Regions from separate parts of the Hymenobacter tenuis genome, predicted to be linked through region 2. Evidence: riboswitches for the same ligand, from Rfam matches in the RefSeq annotation. Region 2 holds a riboswitch; each other region holds the start of a gene.
The links. A riboswitch is a leader RNA that binds a small molecule or an ion and turns the genes downstream of it on or off. The one in region 2 is predicted to bind S-adenosylmethionine.

Region 1: linked by a shared signal. The riboswitch ahead of ACYVGU_RS08770 (amino acid permease) and the one ahead of metH (methionine synthase) in region 2 are both predicted to bind S-adenosylmethionine.
Region 3: linked by a shared signal. The riboswitch ahead of ACYVGU_RS08720 (phosphoadenosine phosphosulfate reductase family protein) and the one ahead of metH (methionine synthase) in region 2 are both predicted to bind S-adenosylmethionine.

The regions. Positions count from the first base shown of each region.
Region 1 covers NZ_BAAGWF010000001.1:2,019,140-2,029,194, reverse strand. The annotation lists gene ACYVGU_RS08805 (glycosyltransferase family 2 protein) at 1-54, shown strand, start outside; gene ACYVGU_RS08800 (hypothetical protein) at 143-982, opposite strand; gene ACYVGU_RS08795 (DegT/DnrJ/EryC1/StrS family aminotransferase) at 1,143-2,300, shown strand; gene ACYVGU_RS08790 (M48 family metalloprotease) at 2,367-3,173, shown strand; gene ACYVGU_RS08785 (Gfo/Idh/MocA family protein) at 3,304-4,329, shown strand; gene ACYVGU_RS08780 (EcsC family protein) at 4,408-5,163, shown strand; gene ACYVGU_RS08775 (hypothetical protein) at 5,247-5,675, opposite strand; SAM riboswitch class I at 6,034-6,126, shown strand; gene ACYVGU_RS08770 (amino acid permease) at 6,525-7,979, shown strand; gene ACYVGU_RS08765 (lysostaphin resistance A-like protein) at 8,148-8,984, shown strand; gene ACYVGU_RS08760 (TSUP family transporter) at 9,166-10,055, opposite strand, start outside.
Region 2 covers NZ_BAAGWF010000004.1:293,918-303,972, forward strand. The annotation lists gene metF (methylenetetrahydrofolate reductase) at 43-999, opposite strand; gene metH (methionine synthase) at 1,183-4,893, opposite strand; SAM riboswitch class I at 4,966-5,080, opposite strand; gene ACYVGU_RS14680 (PA14 domain-containing protein) at 5,502-6,626, shown strand; gene ACYVGU_RS14685 (alkene reductase) at 6,807-7,940, shown strand; gene ACYVGU_RS14690 (Rossmann-fold NAD(P)-binding domain-containing protein) at 8,310-9,311, shown strand; gene ACYVGU_RS14695 (gluconate 2-dehydrogenase subunit 3 family protein) at 9,630-10,055, shown strand, end outside.
Region 3 covers NZ_BAAGWF010000001.1:2,001,071-2,011,125, forward strand. The annotation lists gene pseI (pseudaminic acid synthase) at 1-589, shown strand, start outside; gene ACYVGU_RS08705 (glycosyltransferase family protein) at 619-1,908, shown strand; gene ACYVGU_RS08710 (DUF7033 domain-containing protein) at 1,977-3,353, shown strand; gene ACYVGU_RS08715 (lipopolysaccharide biosynthesis protein) at 3,457-4,944, shown strand; SAM riboswitch class I at 5,266-5,357, shown strand; gene ACYVGU_RS08720 (phosphoadenosine phosphosulfate reductase family protein) at 5,674-6,450, shown strand; gene cysD (sulfate adenylyltransferase subunit CysD) at 6,508-7,419, shown strand; gene ACYVGU_RS08730 (sulfate adenylyltransferase subunit 1) at 7,517-8,803, shown strand; gene cobA (uroporphyrinogen-III C-methyltransferase) at 8,983-9,786, shown strand; gene ACYVGU_RS08740 (diflavin oxidoreductase) at 9,833-10,055, shown strand, end outside.

The DNA.
Region 1 (10,055 bases), on a different contig from region 2:
CTGCACCAGCTAGATGCCCTCAAGCTGTACTGGTTGCTAACTGAGCTGCGCTAAACGCGGGAAATACTTCTCGGCCAGAAACCAAAAACGCCGGCTTCTCTTCGAAGAGAAGCCGGCGTTATACTGTAAGCCAGGCAGGAGGCTAGTCGTTGTCCGTGTTTTTTACTTCCGACTTTACTTCTTTGTAGGCGCCTTTCACGGCGCTACCGGCTTTTGAAGCGGCCCGCCCTACGGCTGAGCGCTCATCTTTGGTTTCCTCGGCTACTTTGTTGGCACCGCTTTCGGTGGCATCAGCACCCTGGGCCACCCGGGCCTCCGATTTATCAAACGACTTGAAGGCTGCATATTTCAGCTTTTCCTTCTGAATTTCGGCTAGGTCGCGTGCCGGAATGTCCTTTTTTACTTTATCGTAGGCTTCATCGAGGGCGCGCCACTCGGCGTTGATGTTGCGCCAGTCGTCGATGTCATATTTGTCTTCGTTGGCCTTGATGTTGCTCACGAAGGCCTCGTAGGTCTGGCGGGCATTGGCGGCGGTAAGCTGAGCGGCCGGAGTGCTGGGCTTGTAGTATTTGCCCATCTTCATGGTGCCCGACGACATAGCGCTAGTGGTGCCAGGGCGGTTTTTCCAAGCCATTTCGCGCTTGTCGTAGGCCGTGGTATAGCGGGTGCGCAGCTGTTCTATTTCCTGGCGGCGGGCGTCATCGTAGCTGTCGGCGTATTTATCAACCGAGGCAACTTTGGTATCGAAGTCTGATTTCAGCTGAGCCGTTTCCCGCTCGTAGTCGGCTTCCGCCTCCGTAGCAACCGCGTCGGCTTTGGCTTCTGTGTCTGAGACAAACGTTTTGAAGTCATTATACGCCTGATCGGCTTCGCCGGAGGCTTCATTTTGTTGATTCTGGGTGCAACTGGTGGCCGTAACCGCTGCGCCACCGAGCAGGAGCAGAGCCGAGAGGGCCTGTGTAGTGAGGATTTTCCTGAACATGGTGTGAAGTAAGTAGGTGGGAGAGTGTATATAGAAGCGCTAGAATATAGCAGCTTCCGCTTCGCTTAACGCAACCTCCTTCGCGGTGGTTGCGCTTGGGTGGCGGTGGTGTTAGCCTGACGGCTATCTTTGACCTTTCCTGCTTCACTTTCCTGCTTCTGTGCCGCTACTATCTGCCTCGCTTCCCGCAATCCAGATGCTCGACCTAGCGGCCCAGCATGCGCCAATTCGAGCTGAGCTAGATGCGGCCTGGCAGCACACGCTCCATGAAAACGCTTTTATTCAGGGCCCAGCAGTAGCGGCGTTTGCCCAGGAACTGGGGGCGTATCTGGATGGGGCGCAGGTGGTGCCCTGTGCTAATGGCACCGACGCCCTGCAGTTGGCCCTTATGAGCCTAGGTTTGCCGCTTGGTACTGAGGTACTAGTGCCTGCCTTTACGTACGTAGCCACTCTAGAAGCTGCTGCCGTACTAGGCCTGCGGCCCGTGCTGGTCGATGTGCTGCCTGGCACCTTTAACCTAGACCCTGAAGCCGTGGCGGCGGCCATTACGCCTCGCACCGGGGCCATACTAGCGGTGCATCTGTTCGGGCAGTGCGCTGATTTGGAAGCTCTTATCGCTTTAGCCGCCCGGCATGGGGTAGTACTACTAGAAGATAATGCCCAGGCAATTGGCGCGCGTTTTACTACCTCAGGCGGGCAAACCTGGTGCGCCGGCACAGTAGGGCATATCGGTACTACTTCCTTCTTTCCAAGCAAAAACCTGGGGGGCTTTGGTGATGGCGGCGCCCTAGTAACGCGCGATGCGAAGCAGGCTACATTGCTGCGCCAGCTTGCCAACCACGGCCAGGCCCACAAATACCACCACGAGCATATCGGCCTGAATTCCCGCCTCGATACGGTACAGGCGGCGCTGCTGCTAGTAAAGTTGCGCTACCTCGATGCCTGGACCAACGCCCGCCAGCATGTAGCCGCCCAGTACGACGCGGCTCTGGCCGATGTGCCGGGCGTCACTATTCCGCAGCGCGACCTGCGCAGTACCCACGTCTTTCATCAGTACACGATTACAGTGTCCGACGAGCCTAGACGTAGAGAGGCGCTCCAACAGCATCTTGCGGCCCATGATGTACCTAGTGCCATATACTATCCGGCGCCGGTGCATGCCCAACCCGCCTATGCGCACCTGGGGTACCAAATGGGGCAGTTTCCTGTGGCAGAGCGGCTAAGTCGGACGGTGTTATCCTTGCCCATGCACCCGATGCTGATGCCGGAGCAGGTGGCCTATGTGGCAGCAGTAGTGCGGGAGTGGGCCGAGAAGTAAAGCGGCTTGGCACTGTTTTTTCTTTTCTGCGTACTACTCTCCTCTAAAACTTCACTTCCTGCTCTTATGCGTCGTTTCTTTCTGAAGCTGTTTCTGCCGCTAGCCGTTGTTTCGGGCCTAACCACGGCGGCCGTCATGAAGCCCCAGCAGGGCTTCAACCTTTTCTCAATTAACCAGGATATTGCCCTGGGCGCCCAAGTAGCCAAGCAAACCGATTCGTTGTACCGCGCCAAAGGCCAGCTGTTGGCTCGCTCCAGTAATGCCCGCGCGTATAAGCTGCTCGATGGGGTAGTAAACCGGGTGCTGGATAATGGCAATATAAAGTACCGCAAGCAGTTCCCCTGGGATGTGCAGATTATCAAAGATGACAACATCCAGAATGCCTTTGCTACCCCCGGGGGCCACATTTATGTGTTTTCAGGACTGATCAAGTTCCTGGATAATGAAAACCAGTTAGCGGGCGTACTAGGCCACGAAATTGCGCATGCCGACCGCCGCCACAGCACGCAAATGCTGCAGCAGCAATATGGCGTGAGCATTCTACTCGGCATTGTGCTGGGCAACAATTCCAACCAGCTTGTGCAGATAGCAGCAGGCTTGGGGCAGTTGAAATTCAGCCGCAACTACGAAAACGAGGCTGATAAATACTCCACCATTTACCTCAACGGCACCCGGCACTATGCCTGCGACGGTGCTGCCGGCTTTTTCATCAAAGCCGAAAAGCAGGGTGGAGGAGGTGCACCAGAGTTCCTGAGCACGCACCCCAACCCCGGCTCCCGCATTCAAAGTATTCAGCGCAGTGCCCAACAGCTAGGCTGCACCAACCGAAACCCCAGCAGTGCTAATTTCAATGAGCTGAAACGGTTGCTCTAATTGCCCGTCATTTTCTGCGTGAGCAAAGCCCGCAGCGCCAAACAGGTGCTGCGGGCTTTGCTTTTCTGTTCGGGAATTACGGTGGGTTTTTCGGAGCTTGCAGGCAGAGGTAACTTCATACTGATTTCTTTTGGCCGATTCTATTTCTGCCGTTCGTTTTGCTATTTGTGGCGTGGGCCATATTGGTCGGCGCCATGCCGCCCTGGTGGCACGGCACGCTAGCGCCCGCCTGGTGGCTTTGGTTGACATTCGGACCGAACTAGCGCCGGAGCTGGCCTCTGCATTTCCCGGGGTGCCCTTTTTTCCCTCGCTTGATGCCTACTTGGCGGCTGGTGCGGCGGCCGATGTCTTAACTATAGCTACACCAAATGACCAGCATGCGCCGCAAGCTATGCTGGGGTTGCGAGCTGGGTTACACCTAGTAATTGAGAAGCCCATTGCCCTGCGCACTGCTGATGCTGAAGCCATGGTGCGCGCCGCGCAACAGGCTAACCGACTGGTGTTTGGCGTGATGCAGAACCGCTACTCGCCGCCCGCGGCCTGGCTTAAGCAGATTCAGGAAGAAGGGCAACTAGGACAAGTGTATTTGGTGCAGCTGAACTGCTTCTGGAACCGCGATGCCCGCTATTACCGGCCCGGTGGCTGGCGCGGCACCCAAGCCCAGGATGGCGGTACGCTCTTCACGCAATTCAGCCACTTTGTGGATCTGCTGTACTGGGTGTTCGGCGACATCACCAACATTTCGGCCCGCTTCCGGGACTTCAACCACCAAGAGCTCACCGAATTTGAGGATAGTGGTCTGGTGACGTTTGACCTCGTGCGCGGGGGGAGTGGCACCTTGCAGTATAGCACCGCCGTCTGGGACCGAAACCTAGAGAGCTCCCTCACGGTAGTGGCGGAGCACGGCAGCGTCCGGATTGGTGGGCAGTACTTGGATAAGGTGGAATATTGCCACCTGCGCAACTACCAGCTGCCTGCGCTGCCGCCCACTAACCCCGCCAACGACTACGGGCCCTACCAGGGCAGCGCCGCCAACCACGTGCAACTGATTGACGACGTAGTGACTACCATCCGGAAGGGTGGGCCGGCACCCACCAACGTGCAGGAAGGAGTAAAGGTGGTTGAGATTATCGAGCGGATTTATAGTTTGCGGTAACCGGCCAGTAGCAAGTGCCCATGCCAGCCAGAATCTGCCGATCTTACGGTAACAATCAGCCTTCGCGTTCTGCCTACTATGACTCTCCCAGATCAGCAAGCACGTACGGAACTGCGCGCCTGGCAACAGAAAATGCAAAAAAAGCCCACGCTGGTGGGGCGTTTCACGCGCCGAATACAAGCGCGGCTGAATGCATTTCTGCCCGAAAAGGTGCACCAGGCTCTCACGGCGGCCATCAAGCAAATGGTGCGCGGCGTTCTGTTTGGCTCTACGCACACTACGCGCCGTCCGCAGGCCGATACGCCGTTGGCAGAGCGCGAAGCTGCGGTGAAGAACACACTGCGGTATTACCGCAATACGGCCGCCGCCGAAGGAGCCATGACGGGAGCGGGCGGCTTCTTGCTCGGGCTGGCCGACTTCCCGTTGCTGCTCGGCATCAAGCTGAAGTTTCTGTTTGATGTGGCGGCCCTCTACGGCCACGACGTGCGCGACTACACTGAGCGGTTGTTCCTGCTGCACATTTTCCAGCTAGCTTTCAGCAGCCAGCATACCCGCAACGAAATTTACAGCCGTGTTGCCAACTGGGATGCCTACCGCCACACGCTCCCGACCGACGTGCAGGAGTTTGACTGGCGCACGTTTCAGCAGGAGTACCGCGACTACATTGACTTGGCCAAAATGGCGCAGCTAGTGCCTGTTATTGGAGCGGCCGTAGGCGCGGTGGCCAACTACCGGCTCCTGGAGCAACTCGGCGACACGGCCATGAACTGCTACCGCCTGCGCTGGTTTGCCGCAGAGAACACGCCTGATGCTTTACCCATTGTAACTACCTAGTAACGGCCTAGACTGGCTTTGCTCATAAAACAAAAAGCCCCAGCGCAGGAATGCGCTGGGGCTTTTAGGTTAGGTATGTGGCACTAGCTTTTGGCCTTGCGTGGATGCTGGGCTTTGTGCTTGGCCATTTTCTCCTGTTGCAGCTGAGCATACTTCGTGTACTGATCAGCGCTCAGAATTTGCTTGAGTTGGGCTTCGTAGCGCTCCTTGCCGGCCTTCATGACTTGGTGGCGCTGCTTTTTATCGGCGGTGGAAGCTACTTGCGTGCGCTTGGCCTGCATTTCCTGGTAGCGGGCCAGGTTCAGCTGCCGGACTTGCTCGGTTTGAGCAGCCGAGAGGCCTAGCTTCTGACTGAGGCTTTTGGCTTTTTGCTCGGCGCGCTGCTCAGGTGTTTTGGCAGCCTTGGCGCCTTTTTGGTGCTTAGCATGTGCTGCTTTTACGGGCGTAGTTTGGGCCGAAGCGGCAGCAGCAGAAAGAGAGAAAGCGGCGAGGAGAACGAGAAGCTTTTTCATGGCTATGTTGGATTGTTTAAATTCAGAGAAAGAAGCGGGCCGCCGTCCGGAACAGGCGTTTCCGCTTCTGCAAGGTCAATAGGCAACTCAGATGCCAACTTTAAGCAAACTCGGGCCCTAGCAGCCTCTGAAAATATTTAAATTTTCCGGTTAAACTTCCGCCAGTAAAATCTATCAGCAAAAGCAGTGTTCTGATAGTGAGCGTGTTATGAGTTGATAAGACTTGGCTGCTAGGGCACCAGTTGGCTTCAGGAGTTGATAAAATACGCAGTGTGGTAGAGCGAGAAAGACCCCGTTTGCAGGAGCAGCATTCCGGTTCTACCTTTGTCGTATCAATTCTTTCTAGCCCAAAGGATTGTTTTTATACAGAGGCGCTGAGAGACAGGCTCTATGACGCGTCGGCAACCATCCGCAACAGCCGGAACGGTGCCAATTCCTGACCATATAAAAACAACAAGCCGTGGACTTTTGCCTCTGCCGTAGTACCTGTTTCGTAGTTTCCGCTGCCCTTCTCAGTGCGCCCCATAAGGCTCAGCGCTGCTGTATGAGCCGCTGTTGTTGCTGTTGAGGCTGCGGCTTCTGCCCTGAGTTTTTGACCCAATTGGCTTTGGATGGTATCGTTACCTAGCATCCAAGCCCTAGGCATCTCTTTTCTTCTCTTCGTTTCCTGGCCAGCGCTGCTGCCTGTAGTTGCCCGGCAATACGCGTCGCTTTCGGCTTTTTAAGAAGCTAGTAAGGCTACGTAATGTGCTGACATCGGCAACCCGCGTTGCTAGCCGGTTAAGCGGCAGCAGGCGTTGCGGCCAGGATATTCTCTTACCAGCCAACTACTACCTGGCGAATCACTTTATGCTCAGAAAATCATTGGAACTGCTTCGGCAGGAAGCGGCCGAAACGGGCGCTAACACCCTGAAACGAAGCCTGAACGGCTTCAATCTTATTACCATTGGCATCGGTGTCATCATTGGGGCGGGCCTGTTTTCGCTTACGGGCATTGCGGCCGCCAACAATGCTGGTCCGGCCGTTACGCTCTCGTTTGTGGTGGCAGCAGTGGGCTGTGCTTTCTCGGCTCTGTGCTACGCTGAGTTTGCCTCCATGGTGCCGGTTGCGGGCTCCGCTTACACCTATGCCTATGCCACCATGGGCGAGCTGTTTGCTTGGATTATCGGTTGGGACTTGGTGCTGGAGTACTCCGTAGGCGCGGCCACGGTGGCCATCAGCTGGTCGCAGTATCTGCTGAAGTTCCTGAGCAAATACGGCATCAATCTGCCTCCGCAGTTGGTGATGTCGCCGTTTGAATCGGCTACGTTGGCTAATGGCACCGAAGTACACGGCTTGGTGAACATACCGGCCATGCTTATTGTGCTGGCCATCACCATGATTATTATACGCGGTACCTCGGGCTCGGCCTGGTTTAATGCCTTGGTGGTTACGCTAAAGGTGGCGGTGGTGCTGGTATTCATCGGGCTCGGCTGGCAGTACATTGACCCCGCCAATTATCAACCTTACATCCCGAAGAACACCGGCACGTTCGGGGAGTTTGGCTGGAGCGGTATTCTGCGCGGGGCAGGGGTAGTATTCTTCGTATTCATTGGCTTTGATATTGTGGCCACCATGGCCCAAGAAACCAAGAATCCGCAGCGCAATATGCCCATCGGCATCATCGGTTCCCTGCTGATTTGCACCGTATTGTTTGTGCTTTTCGGCCACGTCATGACGGGCCTGGCCAACTACACCGAGTTCAAGAACAGCGCTGCGCCCGTGGCTATTGCCATCGAAAAAACGCCGTACGCCTGGCTGTCATCGGCCGTGATTCTGGCCATTATCATCGGCTACACCTCCGTTATTCTGGTGGATTTGCTGGGCCAGAGCCGCGTGTTTTTCAGCATGGCCAAGGATGGGTTACTACCCCCGGTATTCTCCCGAATCCATGAGCGGTTCCGCACGCCGTTGCAGTCGAATCTGCTACTAGGCTTGTTTATTGCCTTATTCGCGGGGTTTGTGCCGATTTCGGTGGTAGGCGAAATGACCTCTATTGGTACTTTGCTGGCCTTCGTAATGGTGTGCCTGGGCATTCTGATTATGCGCAAGCGCGAACCCGACGCCCCACGTGGCTTCCGCACGCCGTGGGTGCCGCTGGTACCTATTCTGGGTATCCTGACCTGCCTCGTGATGATGCTGTCGTTGCCTTGGGAAACGTGGTTGCGCCTGGCAGTGTGGCTGGCCATCGGCCTGGCTATCTACTACGGGTACGGCCGCAAGCACAGCAAGCTGGGGCAGCAAAAGCAGCAGCAAGCCGCCTAAACGCAGTAATTCTTCTTATCAAGATGACTATCACAACCAGCCGACGCGCTACGCTCGGCTGGTTGTTTTTTTATGCGCCAAGAACAGTAGTTTTGACGCACACTACTTTATACTAATCCTGATTTTACTGTGGAAACTAGTACGCCTGAAGTTGCTACCCCCTCTCTATTGAAACCAGCCCCAGCTTATCCTGCCCTAAAAGAAAGCTGGACATTTATCGGCTGGTATTTACTCGTGACGCTACTCGTGGGCTTGCCTACCTCTTTGCTCGCCAGCAAGGTGCTGCACCTATCAAAATCCGTGACGGGTATGGTTGTGGCCGTGTTGTCTAACGTAGCCCTACTTGGGTTTATGCGCTGGAAAGCGGGCAAGCGCTGGAACCCGGTGCAGTTCACGGGGCAAGAGCAGGGGTGGCTGTACGCCCTGCTGCCCCTACTGGTGCCGGCCCTGGTAATGGTGCTGTCGGTGGTGCAGCTACTAGGGCTTCCTGACTGGCAGCAACGCTTTTTTGAAGAACTTGTGCACGAGCCAGTAGCGGCGTTCCTCGTAGGAGTTGTTGCGGTGCCCATACTGGAGGAAGTGCTATTTCGGGGTGTAATTCTGCAAGCCTTGCTCCGCACATACCGGCCGTGGGTCGCCATTGGCCAGTCGGCGCTGCTTTTTGGTATAATACATTTTAACCCCGCCCAAAGCCTGGGAACCGCCCTAATTGGGGTAGTACTAGGGTGGCTTTACTACCGAACCCGCTCCCTGTGGCTGTGTATCAGTATCCATGCGCTCAATAATCTGTTGGCTTTCGCCTCCATGATATGGCCTGTGGGCATGGCGGCTGATAGCCCGGAAATCTTGCTTGCTACGTCGCCGGGGCTGTATATCGGGTTGGTGCTGCTCAGTGCCCTAGTACTTTTCCTGGTGCTGCGGCGTGTGCAGCAAACAACCAGCCCAGTACCGATGCCTGAAGTGCTACCAACTGAGGAAGAACCACTCCTTTCTGTTAGGGCTTAACTCCGTTTTACTAGGTAGCCAAATGCCTCAAACCGGTGCTGACTCAACAAGCTAATCAGGATAACGCTGGGCTTGTAGGCTTTCCGGCAGTAGCTTTAAATTACTAGGACTGCCAATGTGGTAAACCATAAAAAGCCCCGCCAATAATTGGCGGGGCTTTTTCGTAAGGTGTTGGCAGCTGCTACATAAACACTTTCCGCAGCGCCCATAGGCTCCAGATGATGACCATCAGGCCCACGCACACAAACATCCAGCGCACCGGAATGCGACCGGCCAGGCGGGCGGCAAGAGGAGAGGCCGCTACGCCGCCCACAATTAGGCCCAGGATGATTTGCCAGTGCGAAATGCCCAGCGTGGCGAAGAAGGTGACAGCGCTGGCAAACGTGACAAAAAACTCCGTGACGCTTACCGAGCCTATCACGTACTGCGGGGTGCGGCCTCCGGCAATGAGCGTGCTGGTAACCAAAGGCCCCCAACCGCCGCCGCCAAACGAATCGAGGAAGCCGCCGGCCGCGGCCAGTACGCCCAGCTTCTTGTGCTTTTTGCGCGGACCCGGCTTGGCAAAGGCTTTCGAAATAATGCGAATACCCAGCAGCAGCAGGTAAAGAGCCAGAAACGGCTTCACGTAGCCCGCATACACTTCGCCAAATCTGGAAAGCAGATACGCGCCCGTAATAGCGCCCAGCACTCCCGGAATCAGGAGCACTTTGAACAGCTTTTTATTCACGTTGCCGAAGCGGTAGTGATGGTAACCTGAGGCCCCGCTGGCAAACATTTCGGCGGTATGAATACTGGCACTCACGGCCGCTGGCGCAATGTTAAGGCTCATCAGGCTGATAGCCGTTACTACCCCGTAACCCATGCCCAAGAGCCCATCAATTAGCTGAGCCCCGAAGCCGATGGCCACAAACAGATAAAACGTTTCGGAGGAGCTAGCCACATCCCACACCTGTTTCCAGGTGAGGTAGTAGGAGAGGATATTGAACACCAGCATGGCCGCAAAAGCCAGCAACGCGGTGGTGGCAATGCGCCGCCACTTGGCCGCCGCCGGCGACTCATAGGCCGGGCCGC
Region 2 (10,055 bases):
CTGCTACAGTGTTTCACAAGTTCACCCTTCACCAGTTCACTCTTAAAAAAGGGCCGCCGCCACCCGCCGGATGCTCTCCGATTTTCCCATACTATAGTAGTGCAAACAGGGCACACCATGGGCCATCAGCTCTTTGCTTTGGTTGATACACCACTCAATCCCGATTTCGCGGGCTGCATTGTTATCCGGCGCTAGGTGCACCGCATCGGCCAGCTCTTCCGGAAGGTTCAGGTAGAAAGAGCGCGGCAGCATGCTCAGCTGGCTTTTAGTGGTAAGTGGCTTCAGGCCAGGAATAATAGGAACCGTGATGCCCGCTTCCCGGCAGCGCTTCTCAAAGTTGAAAAACTGCTCGTTGTCGAAGAACATTTGGGTCACGATGTAGTCGGCGCCGCGGTCTACTTTGTGCTTAAGGTAGCGCAAGTCCGCCGCATAGTTCGGCGACTCAAAGTGCTTCTCAGGGTAGCCCGCCGTCCCGATGCAGAAGTTAGTGGCCCAGGTATCGTCCTGCTCCTCATCCAGATACGCGCCTTTATTCAAGTCAGCCACCTGCCCGATGAGGTCGGCCGCGTAGGCATGCCCGTCGGGGTCCGGCTTGAAATGGCCTTCCGACTTGATTGGGTCGCCACGCAGGGCTAGCACGTTGTCAATGCCCAGGAAGTGCAGGTCAATCAGTGCGTTTTCAGTTTCCTCCTTCGAGAAGCCCCCGCAGATGAGGTGGGGCACGGTATCTACATCGAAGCGGTTTTTGATGGCCGCGCATATGCCTACTGTGCCGGGGCGCTTGCGCACGGTTTTCTTCTCCAGAAACCCGTTGGGGTGCTGGCGGTACACGTACTCCTCGCGGTGGTACGTCACATCAATAAACGGCGGCTTGAACTCCATCAGGGGCTCAATGTTCGAGAACAGGTTCTGGATGTTCTCGCCCTTCTTCGGGGGCAGTACCTCGAAGGAAAACAGCGTCTTGCCGTCGGCGCGGGTCAGGTGTTCGGTTACTTTCATATAGAGCACCAGCGGGTGGCTAGTGAGTCGAGGGAGTAGTAATCTAAACTCCCCTCCTCAGATGAGGAGGGGCTGGAGGTGATTGAAGCGGCCTAGATTGATAACTAGCCTTAGTTACTAGCTCTAGTTTTTCAACCACCCCTAGCCCCTCCTCAGCTGAGGAGGGGAACTAGTTTTAGTGGCCTACAGCGCCGTTACGGGCACGCTGGCCGGGTCGTAGTTTAGGTTGGGGGCCAGCCAGCGCTCTAGCTCTGGCAACGGCATGTTCTTGCGCTCCGCAATGTCCTCTACCTGATCCTTGCCGATGCGGCCGAGGCCGAAGTAGCGGGAATCGGGGTGGGCATAGTAGAGGCCGCTTACCGAGGAGGCCGGATACATGGCTAGGTTCTCGGTGAGACGGATGCCGGTGGCGTTTTCCGCGTCGAGCAGTTCAAACAGGGTGATTTTCTCGGTGTGGTCGGGGCAGCCGGGATAGCCGGGCGCCGGGCGCACACCTTTGTATTTCTCCTGAATGAGGTCTTCGTTGGAAAGGTTCTCGGCTGGGTCGTAGCCCCAGAACTCTTCGCGCACGCGCTGGTGCAGGCGCTCCGCAAACGCCTCGGCGAGGCGGTCGGCCAGGGCTTTCACCATGATGCTGGAGTAGTCGTCGTGCTCCTGCTCGTACTTCTCCAGCAGCTTCTCGATGCCTAGGCCAGCCGTTACGGCAAACCCACCGATATAATCTTCACGACCGGTTTCCTTGGGTGCCACAAAGTCAGAGAAGGCCAAGTTGGGTACGCCGGGTGCTTTCTCGCTCTGCTGGCGCAGAGTGAAGAACTCGGTCTGAATTTCCTGGCGGGTGTCGTCCTTGAAGATCTGGATGGTATCGTAGCCTACGGTGTTAGCGGGCCAGAAACCGATAACGGCGCGGGCCGTTAGTAGCTTCTCGTCGATGATTTGCTTGAGCAGCTTCTGGGCGTCGTTGAAGAGTTGGGTGGCAGCTTCGCCCACGTTCTCATCGGTGAGAATTCGGGGGTAGCGGCCCTTCAGCTCCCAGGTCTGGAAGAAGGGCGTCCAGTCGATGTATTCGGCCAGTTCAGCTAACGGGTAGTCTTCTAGGGTTTTGGTGCCCAGGAAGCTCGGCTTTACTATGCGGCTGGTGTCCCAGTCAGCCTTGAACCCGTTTTCGCGGGCGGCTTCAATGGTCAGGTAGTTTTTATCACGCTGGCGGCCGGCGTAGTCCTCGCGGAGTTGGCGGTACTCCTCGCGCACGGTGCGGGCGTATTCCACATCGGCGGAGCCTAGTAAGGCTGCAGCCACGCCTACGGAGCGAGAGGCATCGTTTACGTGTACTACCGGACCGGAGTAGTTAGGCGCGATTTTCACGGCGGCGTGCAGGCGAGAAGTAGTGGCGCCGCCAATGAGCAGCGGGGTTTTGAGGCCGCGCTTTTCCATTTCTTGAGCTACGTACACCATTTCATCCAGCGAGGGCGTGATCAGGCCGCTCAGGCCAATCACGTCTACTTGCTGCTTGGCGGCTTCGTCTAGGATTTTCTCCAAAGACACCATCACACCCAGGTCCACGATGTCGAAATTGTTGCAAGCCAGTACCACGCCCACGATGTTCTTACCGATGTCGTGTACGTCACCTTTCACGGTGGCTAACAAGATTTTACCAGCCGTTTGCCGGTCGCCGCTTTGCTTGTCGGCCAATAGGTAAGGCTCCAGGTAGGCCACGGCCTTCTTCATTACGCGGGCTGATTTTACCACCTGAGGCAGGAACATTTTGCCGGCGCCAAACAGGTCACCGACTACGTTCATGCCGGCCATCAGCGGGCCTTCAATCACTTCGAGTGGCCTAGCAACCTGCTGGCGCACTTCCTCGGTGTCTTGGTCGATGAACTCGGTAATGCCTTTTACTAGCGCGTGCTGTAGACGCTCCTTCACCGGCAGGCTGCGCCAGGCGTCGGCTACTACCTCCACTTTGTCCTTCTGCTTCACCGTGTCGGCAAAGTCTACGAGGCGCTCAGTGGCGTCGGGGCGACGGTTCAGCAGCACGTCTTCCACCAACTCCAACAGATCCTTGGGCACTTCATCGTACACCGCCAGCTGACTTGGATTTACAATGCCCATGTCGAGGCCGGCCTGAATGGCGTGGTAGAGGAAGGCCGAGTGCATAGCCTCGCGCACTACGTCGTTGCCGCGGTAGGAGAAGCTGATATTGCTGACGCCACCACTGGTGAGGGCGCCGGGCAGGTGTTGCTTGATCCAGCGGACAGCCTCGATGAAGTCCAGCGCGTAATTGCGGTGCTCCTCCATGCCGGTGCCCACGGTCAGGATGTTGGGGTCGAAGATGATGTCCTCGGCTGGGAAACCCACTTCGTTCACCAGGATGTCGTAGCTGCGCTGACAGATTTCGATGCGCTTCTCCAGTGTGTCGGCCTGGCCCTTCTCATCGAAAGCCATAACCACCACGGCGGCGCCGTACTGGCGCACGGTGCGGGCCCGCTCCTTGAAGGTTTCTTCGCCTTCTTTAAGCGAAATGGAGTTGACGATACTCTTGCCCTGCACGCACTTAAGGCCGGCTTCCAGCACGCTCCACTTCGAGGAGTCAATCATGATCGGCACCCGCGAAATGTCGGGCTCCGAGGCAATCAGGTTCAGGAACGTGGTCATGGCCTGCTCCGAGTCGAGCATGCCTTCGTCCATGTTCACGTCGATGACTTGGGCGCCACCCTCTACTTGGTCGCGGGCTACTTGCAGGGCGGCTTCGTAGTTGCCGGTCCGGATGAGGCGGGCGAAGGCGCGGGAACCCGTCACGTTGCACCGCTCACCCACGTTTACAAACAGGCTTTCGGGATAAATGCCGAAGGGCTCTAGGCCACTCAGGCGGGTAGCTTTGGGTAGCTCGGGCAGCTTGCGTGGCTCGTACTTTTCCGCCAGACGGGCCAGCTCACCGATGTGCTGGGGTGTGGTGCCACAACAGCCACCTACCACCGTCACGAGACCTTCCTTGAGGTAGTTTTCCACTACCCCCGCAAATTCCTGAGCCGACTCATCATAGCCACCAAAGGCGTTGGGCAAACCGGCATTCGGGTACGCCGAAATATGCACATCCGCAATGCGGCTTAGCTCCTTTATATACACTTGCAGTTGATCAGCGCCGAGGGCGCAGTTCAGGCCCACGCTCAACAGGGGCAAGTGACGAATCGAGTTCCAGAAGGCCTCTACCGTTTGCCCCGAGAGGGTGCGGCCGGAAGCATCGGTAATAGTACCCGAAATCATGACGGGCACCACGCGGCCACCTTCGTCGAAGAACTTCTGCACGGCGTACAGTGCAGCTTTAGCGTTCAGCGTGTCGAAGATGGTTTCGATGAGCAGGGCATCGGAACCACCATCAATGAGGCCGCGCACCTGCTCGTGGTAGGCAGTGGCCAGCTCATCGAACGTCACGGCCCGGAAGCCGGGGCGGTTCACGTCGGGGGAGAGGCTAGCGGTGCGGTTAGTGGGCCCGATGGCGCCGGCCACAAAGCGAGGCTTGTCAGGGTTTTGGGCCGTAAACTCGTCGGCTACTTCCTTGGCTATGCGCGCCGACTCGTAGTTGAGTTCGTACACGATATCCTCCAAAGCGTAATCGGCCTGCGCGATGGTGGTGCCGCTGAACGTGTTGGTTTCCACCATATCAGCGCCGGCCGCGAAGTAGTCAGCGTGGATGCCTTTGATGATATCGGGCCGGGTGATGCTGAGTAGGTCGTTGTTACCGCGCAGAGGCTTGGGGTGGTCAGCGAAGCGGGTGCCCCGGAAATCATCCTCAGTCAGCGTGTGACGCTGAATCATGGTGCCCATGGCGCCATCCAAAATCAGGACGCGCTTGGCAAGAATATCGTGGAGCGGGGAGGTGGTGACGGTCGGCATATCGGCTCTTCAAGTAAATCGGCAACGAAAAAGTGCCTATCCAGAAAGAGCCGCGTGGAGGCGCGAGTCCTGTACTTATCTTCTTCCAACGCATACAAGCTGCATTGAAACGGGAGTTAGCACCTTGTGTTAAGTCAGGTTGCTAAGACGTCATAGGGCCCAATCCCTCGGTCTTTCTGGATAAGTAACACAGCGAAGATACAACCAGATTCTTCAAATTTCAATTCTGATGGCTGAAGGAGTGGCCTAGGCCAGCAGGTTTTAGCGTGGAGCAGGCCTAGAACAAAATCGTTGTCATGCTTGATCTGGCGTCCGCGTAGTCGAAGCATCTTTACCGCTTCGTCGCAGTTCTAGGCCAGTAGTTAGCCAGAGGTAGAGAGGCTTCGACTACGCGGACGCCAGATCAAGCAGCACAGTATAGTAGAGCGTGATAAATGCTGATAATTCGTTGCGCTCTGCCTAACGATATATCAGCATTTATCACGCTCTACTATATAGGCCTGGCAGAATGGTTCGTTGAACAGGAGAGGCGGGCTCGTTGAATAAACTTTGCGCCGCCTGATTTTCTGTTCATCTTATGGTCAATGCGTTAACAACTTATTGCTGCTATGATTCTATCTAGTCTTTATAAGAAAGCTCTAACCGCTGGTTTGCTGCTTGTAAGTGGCCTAGCGCTAGCCCAGCACCAGCCCGGCACAGGCCTACGCGGGCAGTACTACGAGGGCAAGAACTTCGAGAAGCTGGTACTGACGCGCACTGACCCAGGCATCGACTTCAACTGGACCATCGGGCCTACCGGCGACCATTTTGTATCACCGGGCCCGGGGGTGCCGGGCGAATACTTCTCCGTGCGCTGGGCGGGCCACATTTACGCGCCCGTAACGGGCCTGTACACCTTCCAGATTGCAACCGATGATGGTATGCGCGTTTGGATAGGCGGGAAGAAGGTGCTGGATTCGTGGCGCGACCAGCCCGCTACTACCTCTGTTGCGCACCTAAAGATGAAGTCGGGCGGCTACTACGCGGTGCGCGTGGAGTATTACCAGAGCGACCGGGATTCGAAGGCGCAATTAGCTTGGCAGCTGCCGAATACAACCGATGAGCCTCAGCCCATTCCGACAGATAATCTGTACCAGAGGCTACCTAGTAACGTGCTAGTGCTGATAGAAGCCGCGCCATCCAAACCTAAAGCCATTGCAGCGCTGGCTCCTACTCCAGCACCGGCAGCCCCTCAAGCGCTAGCTCCCAAAGCGGTAGTAAAGCCCGCTGCTGCAGTAGTGCCACGGGTGGCGCGCCGCACTAGGCCAGTAGCACTGCCAAAGCCTGCGCCCGCCAAACCACTTGCTCCTGATACCGTTGCCAACGAATTGCCCGACTTGACGGCGCTCAGCAAAGGAGCCGCCGTGACGCTGCCCAACCTCTACTTCACCCAAAGTACGGCGGCCTTGCTGCCCTCTTCGCGCCCAACACTGAATGCCCTGGCCCGCACTCTGCGCCAGCAACCCGCCATGCGACTGGAAATAGCCGGCCACACCGATAACGTAGGCGAAGCGGCCCTGAACCTGCGCCTCTCCGAGCAGCGGGCCCGCGTGGTGCGGCAGTATCTGGTGCAGCAGGGTATTGATTCCGTGCGGCTTACAGCCCGTGGCTACGGGGGCGCTAGGCCAGTAGCCGACAACCGCGACCCGCAGCAGCGCCCTCGCAACCGTCGGGTGGAAGTAATGGTGCAATAGCGCACTTGCGCTTCGGCAGCCCGCTGCATACGGGCGCTAGCAGGACCTAGGCCACTTGCGAGCTTACTTGGTTATCGGGAGCAAGGCGAAAAAAATATAGCTAAACGAAAACATATATGTAGCAACACCAGTTACAGTTCGCGAATCGGCATGGAGCTGATTCCCAAACTTTGTTTTGCTATGAATCACACTCCCCATCTTTTCTCGCCTGTACAAGTAGGCGCGCTTACTCTGCCCAACCGCTTTGCTATGGCCCCCATGACGCGGAGCCGCGCCACCAATGAGGCCACCGTACCCACGGAGTCGGTGGTAAAATACTACGTGCAGCGCGCCTCGGCCGGCCTGATTATCACGGAAGGTTCGCAGGTGTCGCCCCAGGGCGTGGGCTATATCAACACCCCCGGCATCTACTCCGAGGAGCAGGTAGCTGGCTGGAAAAAAGTAACCGATGCCGTGCACGCCGCCGGAGGCCGCATTTTCATCCAGCTCTGGCACGTAGGCCGCGTATCACACCCGTTCTTCCACAATGGTGAGCTGCCCGTAGCTCCCTCGGCCATTAAGCCCGAAGGTGCCAAAGCCTTCACGGGTCAAGGCTTCGAAGACGTGCCTACGCCACGCGCGTTGGATCTGAGCGAAATCCCAGGCGTAGTAGACCAGTTCCGTCAGGCCGCTCGCAACGCTAAGTTGGCCGGCTTCGATGGCGCTGAAATCCACGGGGCCAATGGCTACTTGCTCGACCAGTTCATTCAGGACGGCTCTAACCAGCGCACCGACGAGTACGGCGGCAGCCTGGAAAACCGCACCCGCTTCGTGAAAGAAGTAGTGCAGGCTGTAATAGGTGAGTTGGGTGCCGACCGCGTGGGCATTCGCCTGTCGCCCCAGGGCAGCGCCAGCATCAAGGACTCGGACCCGGTAAAAACCTTCAGTTATGTTACGGAGCAGCTCAACCAGTTCAACCTGGCCTACCTGCACGTAATTGAGGCGCTACCCGGTCATCCTATGGCTCAGCCTAGCGTACCGGCCGTAGCCGCGCACCTGCGCAAAATCTTCAAGGGCACCTTTATCCTGAACGGTGGCTACACCCAGGAAACCGCCGAAGAAGCGCTGGCCAACAACGAAGCCGACGTTATTGCTTTCGGCGTACCGTTCATTGCCAACCCCGACCTAGTGGAGCGTTTCCGCATCGGGGCTGCCCTCAATACCCCTGACCCCAGCACGTTCTACGTGCCCGGCGACAAAGGCTACATCGACTACCCCTCCCTCCAAGACCAAGGCGTAGATGTGAAAGAGCCCGTTGATTATCAGAACAACTAACTGAACTGGCCTAGGCCAGTCTGATTTACGGAAACCCGTCTCGGCGCAAGCAGGGGCGGGTTTTTGCTTTATGAAAAATTGTATGCCTCATAAGGCCGTCATGTAGAGCTTGGCGAGACATCTCGCGTGCTGACTTTCCCATACTATCTGTCATGCTTGATCTGGCGTCCGCTTGTCGAAGCATCTTTACCTCTGGCTAATCCAACTGGCCTAGCGAAGCGGGAGAGATATTTCGGCAAGCTCAGCATGACGGTCTTTGTAACCAAGGGCACTAGGTTGAATGGAACGACTACCCTAGTAAGCCAATGCTTTAGCTGTCGAGGCCGAAATCTGCGTAAGCAGAAACCTCAACTATATCCCACTACGCCGATGGCCGCTAAGAAAACTTCTGCCTCTTCAGATTCTGCTAAGCCTGCTTCCAAGGCTGCAACCACCAAAAAGTCTGCTGCTACGCCTGCCGCCAAGAAAGCATCGGCTGCGGCCTCTGCGGCCCCCAAACCTGTGAAGCGGCCTACGGCTAAGGAGATGAAGGAACACGCGCAAAAGTTGCCCTACCCCGGCAAGCAAGCCGATATGAAGCTGCAGCCCGCCATGAGCTTCTCCACTTACAGAGCCGCCGGCAAGCTGCAAGACAAAATTGCCCTCATAACCGGCGCCGATTCGGGCATCGGGCGGGCGGTGGCAGTAGCATTTGCCATGGAAGGCGCCAACGTGGCGGTGCTCTATAACGAAAACACCGTGGATGCCGAGGAAACTAAGCGCCTCGTGGAAGCCCAAAACCGCCAGTGCCTGCTGCTGCAGCTAGATGTGCGCGACCCCGAGCAGTGCAAACAAGCCGTGCGCCTGACGCGCAAAGAGCTGGGCGGCCTCAACATCCTCGTCAACAACGCGGCCTTCCAGATGAGCGCCGAAAAGTTCGAGGACATACCTGAGGAGCAAATCCGGCGCACTTTCGATACCAACATTCTCGGCTATATCTGGATGGCCCAAGCCGCCATTCCGCACCTCAAGAAAGACGACTGTATTATCAATACGGGTAGCATCGTAGGCCTTACCGGCATCCCAATTCTGGTGGATTACGCCAGCTCCAAGTCGGCTATTCATGCCCTTACCAAAAGCCTGGCTACCTACCTCGGCGAGCGGGGCATCCGGGTGAACTGCGTAGTGCCCGGCCCCGTCTGGACGCCCAACATTCCCGGAACTATGCCCCGCGAGGAAATCGAGAAGTTTGGCTATGAAGTGGCCCTAGCTCGCCCCGGTCAGCCCGAGGAGCTGGCGCCCGCTTACGTGCTGCTGGCCTCCCAAGATGGCTCCTTCATGACGGGCTCCTTGGTGCACGTAACGGGCGGCAAGATGAGCAGCGACCAGTAGGATAGATAATGAGGATACACTAGGTGTGGCCTCGCGCCCATGAGTGAGACCGTCCTGCTTGATCTGGCGTCCACTTGTCGAAGCATCTCTACCGGTTCGTCGCTGTTCTAGGCCAGTTGATTGGCCAGAGGTAGAGATGCTTCGACTACGCGGACGCCAGATCAAGCGTGACGGTCTTTTTTGCTAACCTAGACATGATTCATAAAAGCGCCTTCTCTGCTCAGGAAAGGCGCTTTTATTGTTCAGCTAAAACATTCGACTGGCCTAGCTCGTCAGTATAGCAGTAGCCCTTGTATCTCACGGCTGATTCTACTTCCCATGGCTTCCCCTCACTATCCCGAAGGCACCGTGCGCGCCCTGCTCCAAACCGACCTGGTGACGGAAGCTACCCGCGCGGCCCTATTACCCCGCCTCGACAACGCGCCCTATACGCCTCAGTTCTTCGATGCTGCTACCTACGAGTTGCTGCGCGCCGTAGCGGCCCGCATCTACCCGCAACCCGACCGTGCGGAGCCGATTGAGCTAGCCCCAGTGGTCGATAAACGCCTGGCCGAAGGCGACTCCGACGGGTGGCGCTACGATGTCATGCCCCCCGACCGCGAAGCGTACCGCCTAGGCCTAGGTGGCATCAACCAAGCGGCGCAGGCACAGTTTCAGCGGCTGTTTACGGAACTCACAGAAGCCGAGCAAGACCAGGTTATTGAGGCCGTAGCTCTGGCCAATGCTCCCGGCGAAAACTGGCAA
Region 3 (10,055 bases), on a different contig from region 2:
CATGAGCACGGGGGCTAGTACATTGGCTGAAGTAGCCGAGGCCGTACAGATTCTGCGCGAGGCGGGCTGCCGCGACCTGGTGCTGCTGAAATGTACCAGCACCTACCCCGCCACGCCGCAAAACACCAACCTGCGCACCCTGCCCCACTTTCAGCAGCTTTTCCCCGATGCGCTGGTGGGCCTCTCTGACCATACCATGGGCGTGGGCGCGGCCGTAGCCGCCGTGGCACTAGGTGCCTGCGTGGTAGAAAAGCACGTAACCCTGCGCCGCGCCGATGGCGGGGTGGATTCGGCTTTTTCGCTGGAGCCCGAGGAAGTAGCACAACTGGTTACGGAAACCGAACGCGCCTGGCAGGCCTTGGGCCACGTGCAGTACGGCGTCCAGCGGGCTGAGGAGAAAAGCCGCCTCTACAAACGCTCCTTGTATGTAGCGCAGGATATTCAGGCCGGGCAGATTTTTACCAAGGAAAACCTGCGCGTAGTGCGCCCGGGCGACGGCCTGCCACCTCGCTACTACGACCAGTTGCTGGGCAAACCCGCCCGCCAGAACTTAAGCGCGGGCACAGCCCTCACCTGGGATGCGCTGTAGCACTTCGGCCCGTAGCTAGCTTCCTGCTCATGCCTTCCCCCGCCGTTTCTCGCCTGCGCGACATCCTGCAGCTGCGTTTTACCGATTTGTTTGCCTCGTTGCCGGCGCACATGCTGGAGTCCATTTCTCCGGCCAGCCCCTGGAAGCGGACGGCAAAAGTGGCAGGCTACGCCGGGCTGCGCCTGCTGGGCAATGTGTTCCGGAAAGTGCGCAACCCGGAGCAGCTCCAGGGCAAGGTGTGGCTGTATGTGGTAAGCCAAAACAACTACGACGCGCTGCATTTCATCAGAGAAGCCCGCCCCGATACGGTGCTGGTGGCCGGCCAGAGCAAACAGATTGGCCGATACAATGGGGTAGTAAACCGACTTTCGTTGCGCCGCAAGCTCTTGTACTACGGGCAGTTTCCTAGGGTGTATGCGGGCCTGAAGCGCACGGAAGGCGGGAAGGCCTGGCGGTTTTTTGATTTGATTTTCAACGCCATCGGGTATTACGAGGTGTACTGTCGGGCCTTGCGCCACTACCAGCCGCGGGCCATCATCTTCGCTAACGACCACAACGACGACTCCCGCGCCCTGCTGCTGGCGGCCCGCAGCTGCGGCGTGCCCACCGCGTATGTGCAGCACGCCAGTGTCAGCACGGCGTTTCCTCCTTTAGGCTTTGATTTAAGCTTACTGGAAGGTCAGGACTCACTGGATAAGTACCAGCAGTGCGGGCCGGTTGCGGGCCGGACGGAGCTAGTGGGCATGCCCAAGGCCGATGCCTTTCTGACCCGCAAAAACCAGCAGCCACGCGTGCAGCGAGTGGCCATTGCCTGCAACGCCCTCGATGAAACGCAGGCCATTGCCGCTGCCATCGAGTACCTGCTGCGCGAGTTTCCGGACCTGAGCTTCACCTTCCGCCCCCACCCCGGCGACCCGCGCGACTTTTCGTTTCTGCGGGCGCAACACCCCCGGCTGCAGTTTTCTGATGCCCGCCAGCAAAACGTGTTTGAGTTTCTGATGGAGCACGATGCCCTGATTGCCGCCGATACCAGCACCCATCTGGAAGCTACGTTGCTGAACCTAGCCAGTATCTATTTCCGCTTTGGGGTGCACAGCATGGCTTTTGATTATTACGGCTACGTGGCGCACGGGCTGGTGGAACAGGCTGGCACGTTGCCGGAGCTGGCAGCCCTAGTGCGCCGCTACCAGCAGCACAAGCCCACCGACCTATACCAACGAGCCGCCTACTACAACGCCACTCTGGGCACGCCGGATGAGGGCCACAGCCAGCAACGCACCCTGCGCTTACTTGATAACTGGCTTACTGAGCAGGCGTAGGACCGTTCAGCGCATTCTGTAACGACCTCTTGGGAACCGTCGTCGGCAAACCTGCTATACTTGCCGCTATGCCCGCTCCCGCGTTTCCTACTCCACCGTTGCCAGTTTCGGCAGAAACCCGCCTGGCTTACGTGCTCCGCCACTTCCAGCTGGCTTACGAGAACGTGCCTTCCGTGTCTGTTGGCTATGCTTCGGCTCAGCCACAAGTACAGATAGCAGACGGCGCTGGCGAGTTTTTCAACGAAACGAACCCATATCCGCCGGCTCCTAACATGCGGGAGTGGCTGGGCCAATCGGTGCCGTTTTTCTTTGATACCGCGGCCGGTCAGCCGCTCTTGGAGCTGTTGCCTGGTGGGCGCGCCCTTATCAACACCGATATAGTTTCAGCAGCCTTCTACCTGCTTAGCGGCTGGCAGGAATACTACTCCAAGGAGCGCGACCAGCACGGCCGCTTTCCGTACGCGGCCAGCGTGCAGCAGCGCTACGGGTTTGTATCGGTGCCCGTGGTCAACTACTATTTCGATGTGCTGAAAACGGCCGTAGAGCACGTAACGGGCCGGACTTTGCAGCCGCGCCGCTGGACCAACAAGGCCAACTGGGCCGCCTTCATCACCCACGACATCGACAACCTGTACAGCGCCTGGAAAGAACCTGCCAAAGCCGCCCTGCGCCGCCGCGACTGGCCTAGCCTAGCCCGGCAACTTTGGCAGCACTTCACTGAGAAGGACGCTTGGGACAATTTGGAAGAGGTGCAGCAAACTGTTGCTAGCTACGGCGCCAAAAGCACGTTCTTCTTCTTACCAGAGCATCGTAAAGCGGCAAATGGCACGCCTAATGCGGATTACAAAATTCGAGAGGCGGACCGCAATATTGGATTTCTGTTGAATACGGGGGTAGAAGTTGCCCTTCATGGTCCCTACCGCACTGACGATAGTGAGCATTCTGGCCCAGACTTAATGTGGCTTTCAGAGAAAGTAGGTGGAGGACAAACTGGGTTCGGTTTGCGCTATCATTATCTCCGTTGGGAGCCTCGACTCATGCCTAACATACTGTCCAGAGTCAATCTTGCGTATGATTCCACGTTAGGGTTTGCCGAGCAATTTGGTTTTCGCAACTCCTACTGCCTACCCTACTATCCCTTCAACTTCACTACAGGCGAAGCCTGCAATTTCCTAGAAATTCCGCTGAACGTGATGGATGCGACGCTGCACCACCCGCGCTACTTGCAGTTACGCCCCGAGGAGATACTGCCGGCCCTCACGCCGATGCTCCAGGAAACAGAGCGGTTTGGGGGCGTGTGCACCGTGCTCTGGCACAACGAGAACTTCGACCCCGCCAACGAAACAACCGGCCCGCGCCAGTTCGCCGAAATCATGGAGTACCTTCGCAGCCGCGCCGTGGCTTTCGTTAATGGCCACGATATCGTCGGGATGATGGATTCTTGATTTACCACAAACGTCCTTCTAAGGGCCTATTACACTAGGTCCGCTAGAGCGTCAAACCCATTTTCTCCCCACTTCACAATTTCACCACTTCACCTTTCACCTCTTGGGTATTGTTCTGCGGCAGGGGCTGCGAAATACGGTTATCTCCTACATCGGGCTGGGACTGGGCTTCGTCAATACGGCCTTCATTATTCCGCGCTTTTTATCAGCGCGGGAGCTAGGCCTCACGGGTACGCTGCTAGCCATTGCCACCATCTACGCCCAGCTTTCGGCGTTGGGGTTTGCCAGTGTTGGCATCCGGTTTTTTCCGTATTTCCGCAACCGCGAAGCGGGTCATCAAGGGTTTTTGCCGCTGCTGCTGGGCGTGCCGCTGCTGGGCTTTGGGTTGGTCACGCTGCTGTACCTAGGAGGGAAACCCCTGGTACTCAACTTTTATGAAGCCGACCAAGACTTGATTGGCGCTTACTACGGGTGGGCCGGCGTGCTGGCCTTGTTCGTGATGCTATATTCCTTGCAGGATGCGTACCTGAAGGGGCTGTACCACACGGCTTTCTCGTCGTTTGTGCAGGAGATTCTACTTCGGGTATTGCAGGCGGGCGCGGCGGTGCTGTATGGGCTGGGCTACCTCTCGTTTCACGGCTACGTGCTGGCCTACATTGGCCTGATGAGCGCCACGGCGCTGCTGCTTACAGGCTACCTGGCAGTTATCGGGGAGCTGCATATGCGGCCTACGAAGGCGGCACTGCAAGTGCAGCCGTTGGGCAGCATCCTGAGCTTTGGGGCGTTTGCGCTGTTAGCCAACATTTCGGGCACCATCATCATGAACATTGATACCATTATGGTGGGCTCCCAACTGAATCTGGCGGCCGCTGGCGTGTACAGCATTGCCTTTTTCATCAGCACAGCCCTCACGCTGCCGGCTCGCTCGCTCAACAAAATTGCCTTTCCGCTGCTAGCCGATTATTGGAAAGAACAGGCCCTGCCCAAAATGGCCGCTTTTTACCGCGACACTACCCGTCTCAACACGGTGCTGGGCTGTTACCTTGCTCTGGGCATTGGGTTGAACCTCGACTTCATCTATGGCCTCATGCACAACCCCGCCCTAACAGCTGGCACTACGGCCGTGCTGGTACTGCTAGCGGCGCGTCTGTTTGATGGCATCACGGGCCTCAATGGGCTAATTGTAGTTACCTCCCCGCGCTACCGCTACGACTTGGTGTTCAACGTATCCTTAGCGCTGGTAACGATTGGGCTCAATGCCTTGCTGATTCCCATACTAGGTTTGCTGGGGGCAGCAGTGGCGTTTTTACTCGCTATTGTAAGCATCAACCTGGCCCGCACGTGGTTTGTGTGGCGCAGCTTCCGGATGCAACCATTCACGTGGCGCATCCCGCTGATACTGGGTATTGCAGCCGCGGCAGGGCTGGCTGGCTGGCTAATTCCGGCGCTAGGCTCTCCCTTCCTGACCATGCTTTTGCGCTCTGCCACCCTCACGATAGTGTACGCTGCCCTGCTACTCGTCACAAATTCTGCCCCCGAGGCCAACGTATTTTTAAGCAAGTTACAGGCTCGTTTTCAGCCGAAACGCTAATTGCACAATGCTTATATAGGGCAAAGCTACTAGGTCCATACCACGAGCAAACCTCTCCTCATTCGGAACTTGCACGTAGCTTCCTCAAAACCAGGTTTCAAGCAGGTTTGCGGCTGAAGAACACCTAGTAACCTTCGCTTACTCATGCAGCTGAAGCAGTGTAACTTTTCTAGTGTTCTGCTTACGTTGTGGCGGCTGCCCAGAGACCAAGAGTATGGGGGCGTTGCGAGAGAATGTGCACCTGTTGAAAAAATAAAATTTGGAAGTGTAAAATTCCGGCAGCTACTTTTGCCATACCAATTCTTTCCCCACAAAGGATTGTTTTTATACAGAGGCGCGGAGAGACAGGCTCGACGAAACGCCGGCAACCAGCGGACCATCCGAAACGGTGCCAACTCCTGACCATATAAAAACAACTAGCCGTGAACCGCTTGTCCAACTCCGCTACTCTATCCGCCACTGCCTTTGCTCTACAGCATGGGTGTTGTGCTATGATGGGTATGCCGTGTTGTTGTTAGCCACTCACCTCCTTCTTTTTTCTGGCTTGTGCGCGCAACAGCTCGGCTGACACGGTGCTACGTGTAGGCTGACTTCGTGCGTACGCCCGGCTTTTTCGCCCGGCCGAAAGCTAGTGTGCCGCATTCAACTACGTGGCCGCAGCTCCGCCTAGGGTCATTCCTGACCGAAACCTCCGCCCCGCGCTGGCTGGTTTCCCCTCCCCTTCTTGCTATGTCCGCAGCAGATGCTGCGCCGGCCGTTCGCGCCTTGCTCGACGACCTGCGCCCCCAGCTGATTCAGGCTACTGCCCTGGAGCGGCTACGCCTCGTGGCTGAAACCTTCCCCGAGCAGGCCGTTTTCTCGACCTCCTTTGGCCTGGAAGACCAGATTATCAGCCACCTTATTTTCGCTAATCACCTCCCCATTCAGGTATTCACGCTTGACACTGGGCGTAATTTTCAGGAGACATACTCCGTCTGGAACAAGACTCTGCTCAAGTATGAGCAGCCCATTGCGGTGTTTTATCCGGAGCGGGAAAGCGTGGAAAAGCTGATGCTGGCTAAGGGCCCGAATAGCTTCTACGAGAGCGTGGACAACCGCAAGGAGTGCTGCTTTATTCGGAAAGTGGAGCCCCTGAACCGGGCGCTAGCGGGTAAAGCAGCCTGGGTCACTGGCATCCGCGCCGAGCAGTCGCAGAACCGGCAAACCATGGACCCACTGGAATGGGACGCGGCGCATAACCTCGTGAAAATCCACCCGCTTTTCGACTGGACCTGGGAGCAGGCCGTGGCCTTTACCCAAGAGCACCATGTGCCCGTGAACACGCTGCACCAACAGGGCTTTGTAAGCATTGGCTGTGCCCCCTGCACCCGCGCCATCAGGCCCGGCGAGGATTTCCGGGCCGGCCGCTGGTGGTGGGAAGACCTTTCGGCTAAGGAATGCGGCCTACATGCCACCGCCCACCACAATGGCCCCGACCCGGTAGTGGAGCCCGTACCGGCCGGCTAGAGGCAAGCTTGGCACTTCCTGCTGAGCGCCCAACATCAACACTGAACACCCGACTATATGAGTACCCCAACTTTTGATTATCTCGACCGGCTTGAAGCGGAAGCCATCCACATCCTGCGGGAAGTGGCCGGCCAGTTTGAGCGCCCAGCCCTGCTGTTTTCGGGTGGCAAAGACTCCATTGTGCTGACGCGCCTCGCGGAAAAAGCTTTCCGCCCGGGTCGTTTTCCCTTCCCGCTGGTGCACGTAGATACCGGCCACAACTTTCCCGAGGTACTAGCTTACCGCGACCAGCTAGCCGCCGAATTGGGCGAAAAACTCATTGTGCGCAAGGTGGAGGATACTATAAAGCGGCAGCGCCTACGCGAGCCAGGCGGCAAGTACCCCAGCCGCAACCAGCTCCAGACCTACACGCTTCTGGAGGTAATTGAGGAGTTTGAGTTTGACGCCTGCATTGGTGGGGCCCGCCGCGACGAGGAAAAGGCCCGCGCCAAGGAGCGCATTTTCTCCGTGCGAGATGAGTTTGGCCAGTGGGACCCCAAGCGCCAGCGCCCCGAGCTCTGGAATGTGTATAACGGCCGCATCCAGAAGGGCGAAAACGTGCGCGTGTTCCCCATCTCCAACTGGACGGAGCTGGACGTGTGGCGCTATATCCAGCGCGAAAACATTGCCCTGCCCGACATCTACTTCGGCCACGAGCGCACCTGCGTGGTACTCCCTACGGGCCAGTTGCTAGGCCTCTCAGAACACCTGCGCCTCGATGATGACGACGAAATAGTAACGCGCCAAGTACGCTTCCGCACCGTTGGCGACTCTACCTGCACCGCCGCCGTGGAAAGCGACGCCAGCACCGTGGAGGACATTATTCAGGACCTGCTGCTGGCCAAAGTAAGCGAGCGGGGCGCCACCCGCCTCGACGACAACATCTCGGAAGCCGGCATGGAAGACCGCAAACGCAACGGCTATTTCTAAGTGGTGAAGTGGTGAAAGGTGAAGTGCTGAACTGTACTCATGCTTCACTGGCCCAACTAACTCACAAGTTCACAACCTCACAATTTCACCATTTGTAATGGACCTTCTCCGATTTATTACCTGCGGCAGCGTTGACGACGGCAAAAGCACGCTCATCGGCCGCTTGCTATATGACTCTGAATCTGTGTCGCTGGACATTCTGGCGGCGCTGGAAAAGCGGCAGGCCGCGAATGGCACCGTGGATCTGGCCTTGCTGACCGACGGCCTCCGAGCGGAGCGCGAACAGGGCATTACCATTGATGTAGCCTACAAATACTTCACTACCCCCCGCCGCAAGTTCATCATCACGGATGCCCCCGGCCACGTGCAGTACACCCGCAACATGGTAACGGGCGCCAGCAATGCTGACCTGGCTATTGTGCTGGTAGATGCCCGCCAAGGCGTGATTGAACAGACCCGCCGCCACACCCTGATTGCCGCGCTGCTCGGCATCCGGCACTTTGTGCTGGCCGTGAACAAAATGGACCTGGTAGGCTACAGCGAGGAGGTGTTTGCCAAGATTGCCACCGACTATGCCGAGCTCACCAACCACTTCAACCTGCCGGCCGCCACGGCCATTCCGCTAAGCGCCCTCAACGGCGATAATGTAGTGAAGAGGTCCGAGCATCTGCTTTGGTACTCTGGGCCTAGCCTGCTGGAGCACCTAGAACGTGTGCCCGGCGCCACCGAAACTCAGGCGGCCCCACGCTTTCAGGTGCAATATGTCATCCGGCCTCAAACGGCTGAGCTGCCTGACTACCGCGGGTACGCCGGTCAGATCCGGAGCGGGCAGTACCGCCGCGGCGACCGGGTGAAGGTGCTGCCCTCAGGCCTGGAGTCAGCAATTGAAGCCATTGAAGTAAACCAGCAGGAAGTAGAATCGGCTTCGGCGCCGCAGGCCGTGGTTATTCGCCTGCGCGACGACGTGGACGTAAGCCGCGGCGACTCTATTGTGCCGCTCGCCGAGCAGCCTACCCTTACCCGCGAGTTGGAAGCCACGCTGTGCTGGATGAGCGAGCAGCCATTGTGGCCCGGCCGCAAGCTGCTGGTGCAGCACCACTCGGCCCTCGTGAAGGCGGCCATTCCGGCCATCCTCTACAAGGTGAACGTGCACACCTTCGCCCGCGCGGCCACCGACTCGGCCCAGCTCAACGACATTGTGCGGGTGCGGCTAAAAACGGCTGTGCCCCTGGCCATCGACAACTACCTAGAAAACCGTGCTTCTGGCTCTTTCATCCTAGTTGACGAGCTGACCGGCGACACAGTAGCCGCGGGTTTAGTGGAAGCAGCCAATGCCGAGTACTTCACCCTGCCCGTAGGCCCGCCAGTAGCATTTTCTATCTAGAAAAACCTGAGCCCGGCAGCAAACACGCGCCCATTTATCCAACAAAACGTCATCTCAAGCTTGCCGAGACACCTCGCATGCTGATGTCTGATTACCGCTGCAACGTCAGCACGTGCGATGTCTCGGCAAGCTCGAGATGAGTGCCCGTTTTCCGGCTCTTCTAACCTACGCCCTAGCCCATGTCCTTGTCCAAACTGCCTCGTCTTACGGTTCTTGGTGCCGGCCCCGGCGACCCAGAGCTTCTTACGCTTAAGGGGGCGCGGGTGCTGGCGGAAGCGGACGTCATTCTTTTTGATGCCCTAGCCAACCAAGCCTTGCTGGCACACGCCCGCCCCGAAGCCGTACTGGTGCCTGTGGGTAAGCGCCGGGGCATGCGCAGCCACTCACAGGACGAAATCAACCGCCTGATTGTGACACACGCCCACCGCTACGGCCATGTAGTGCGCCTGAAGGGCGGCGACCCCTTCGTGTTTGGGCGGGGCCGCGAGGAGATGCTGTACGCCGAAGCCCATGGCCTTAGCACGGACTATGTGCCCGGCATCAGCAGCGCGGTAGCCGCCGCGGGCAGCGTAGGCATTCCGGTTACGCACCGGGGCCTGAGCGAAGGTTTTCGGGTGATTACCGCCACCACTGCCAGCGGCGAGCTTTCGGGCAGCGTAACCGAAGCTGCCAAATCGAGCGCTACGGCCGTGATACTGATGGGACTTAGCGAGCTGGAGCAGATTGTGGCGGTGTTCAGCCAGCACGGGCACGCCAATACGCCGGCCGCTATTGTGCAAAACGGCACGCTACCCCACGCCCAACTAGTAACCGGTGCAGTAACTGAGCTACCTGCTCGTGCGGCGGCAGCTGGCATTGGGGCACCGGCCATCATCATTATTGGGGAAGTAGCCCGGCTTGCTTCCTCAGCTAGCCTAGCCCAGGCACTAGTTCCAGCGGCTTTTGCTACTGCTGCTCCTACTTCCTACGCTGAAGTTGCCTGATTTCTGATTCGCTATCCGCCACCACACAGCCATTCCACTCTTCATCATGTCCTTCCCTTCTCCCACTCTTCCTATCGGCTTGGATGAAGCGACGCTGCAGCAGCTGACGGCGGGCCTCACCGACCAGCAGTTGCTTTGGCTGAGCGGCTACCTCTACGGCCGTGTGGGCACTGAAACCGCGCCTACAGCCTCGGCCACGGCGGCGGCCTCGGCGGTTTCCCCTTCTGCGGCACCTAGCCTGACCATTCTATATGGCTCTCAAACCGGCA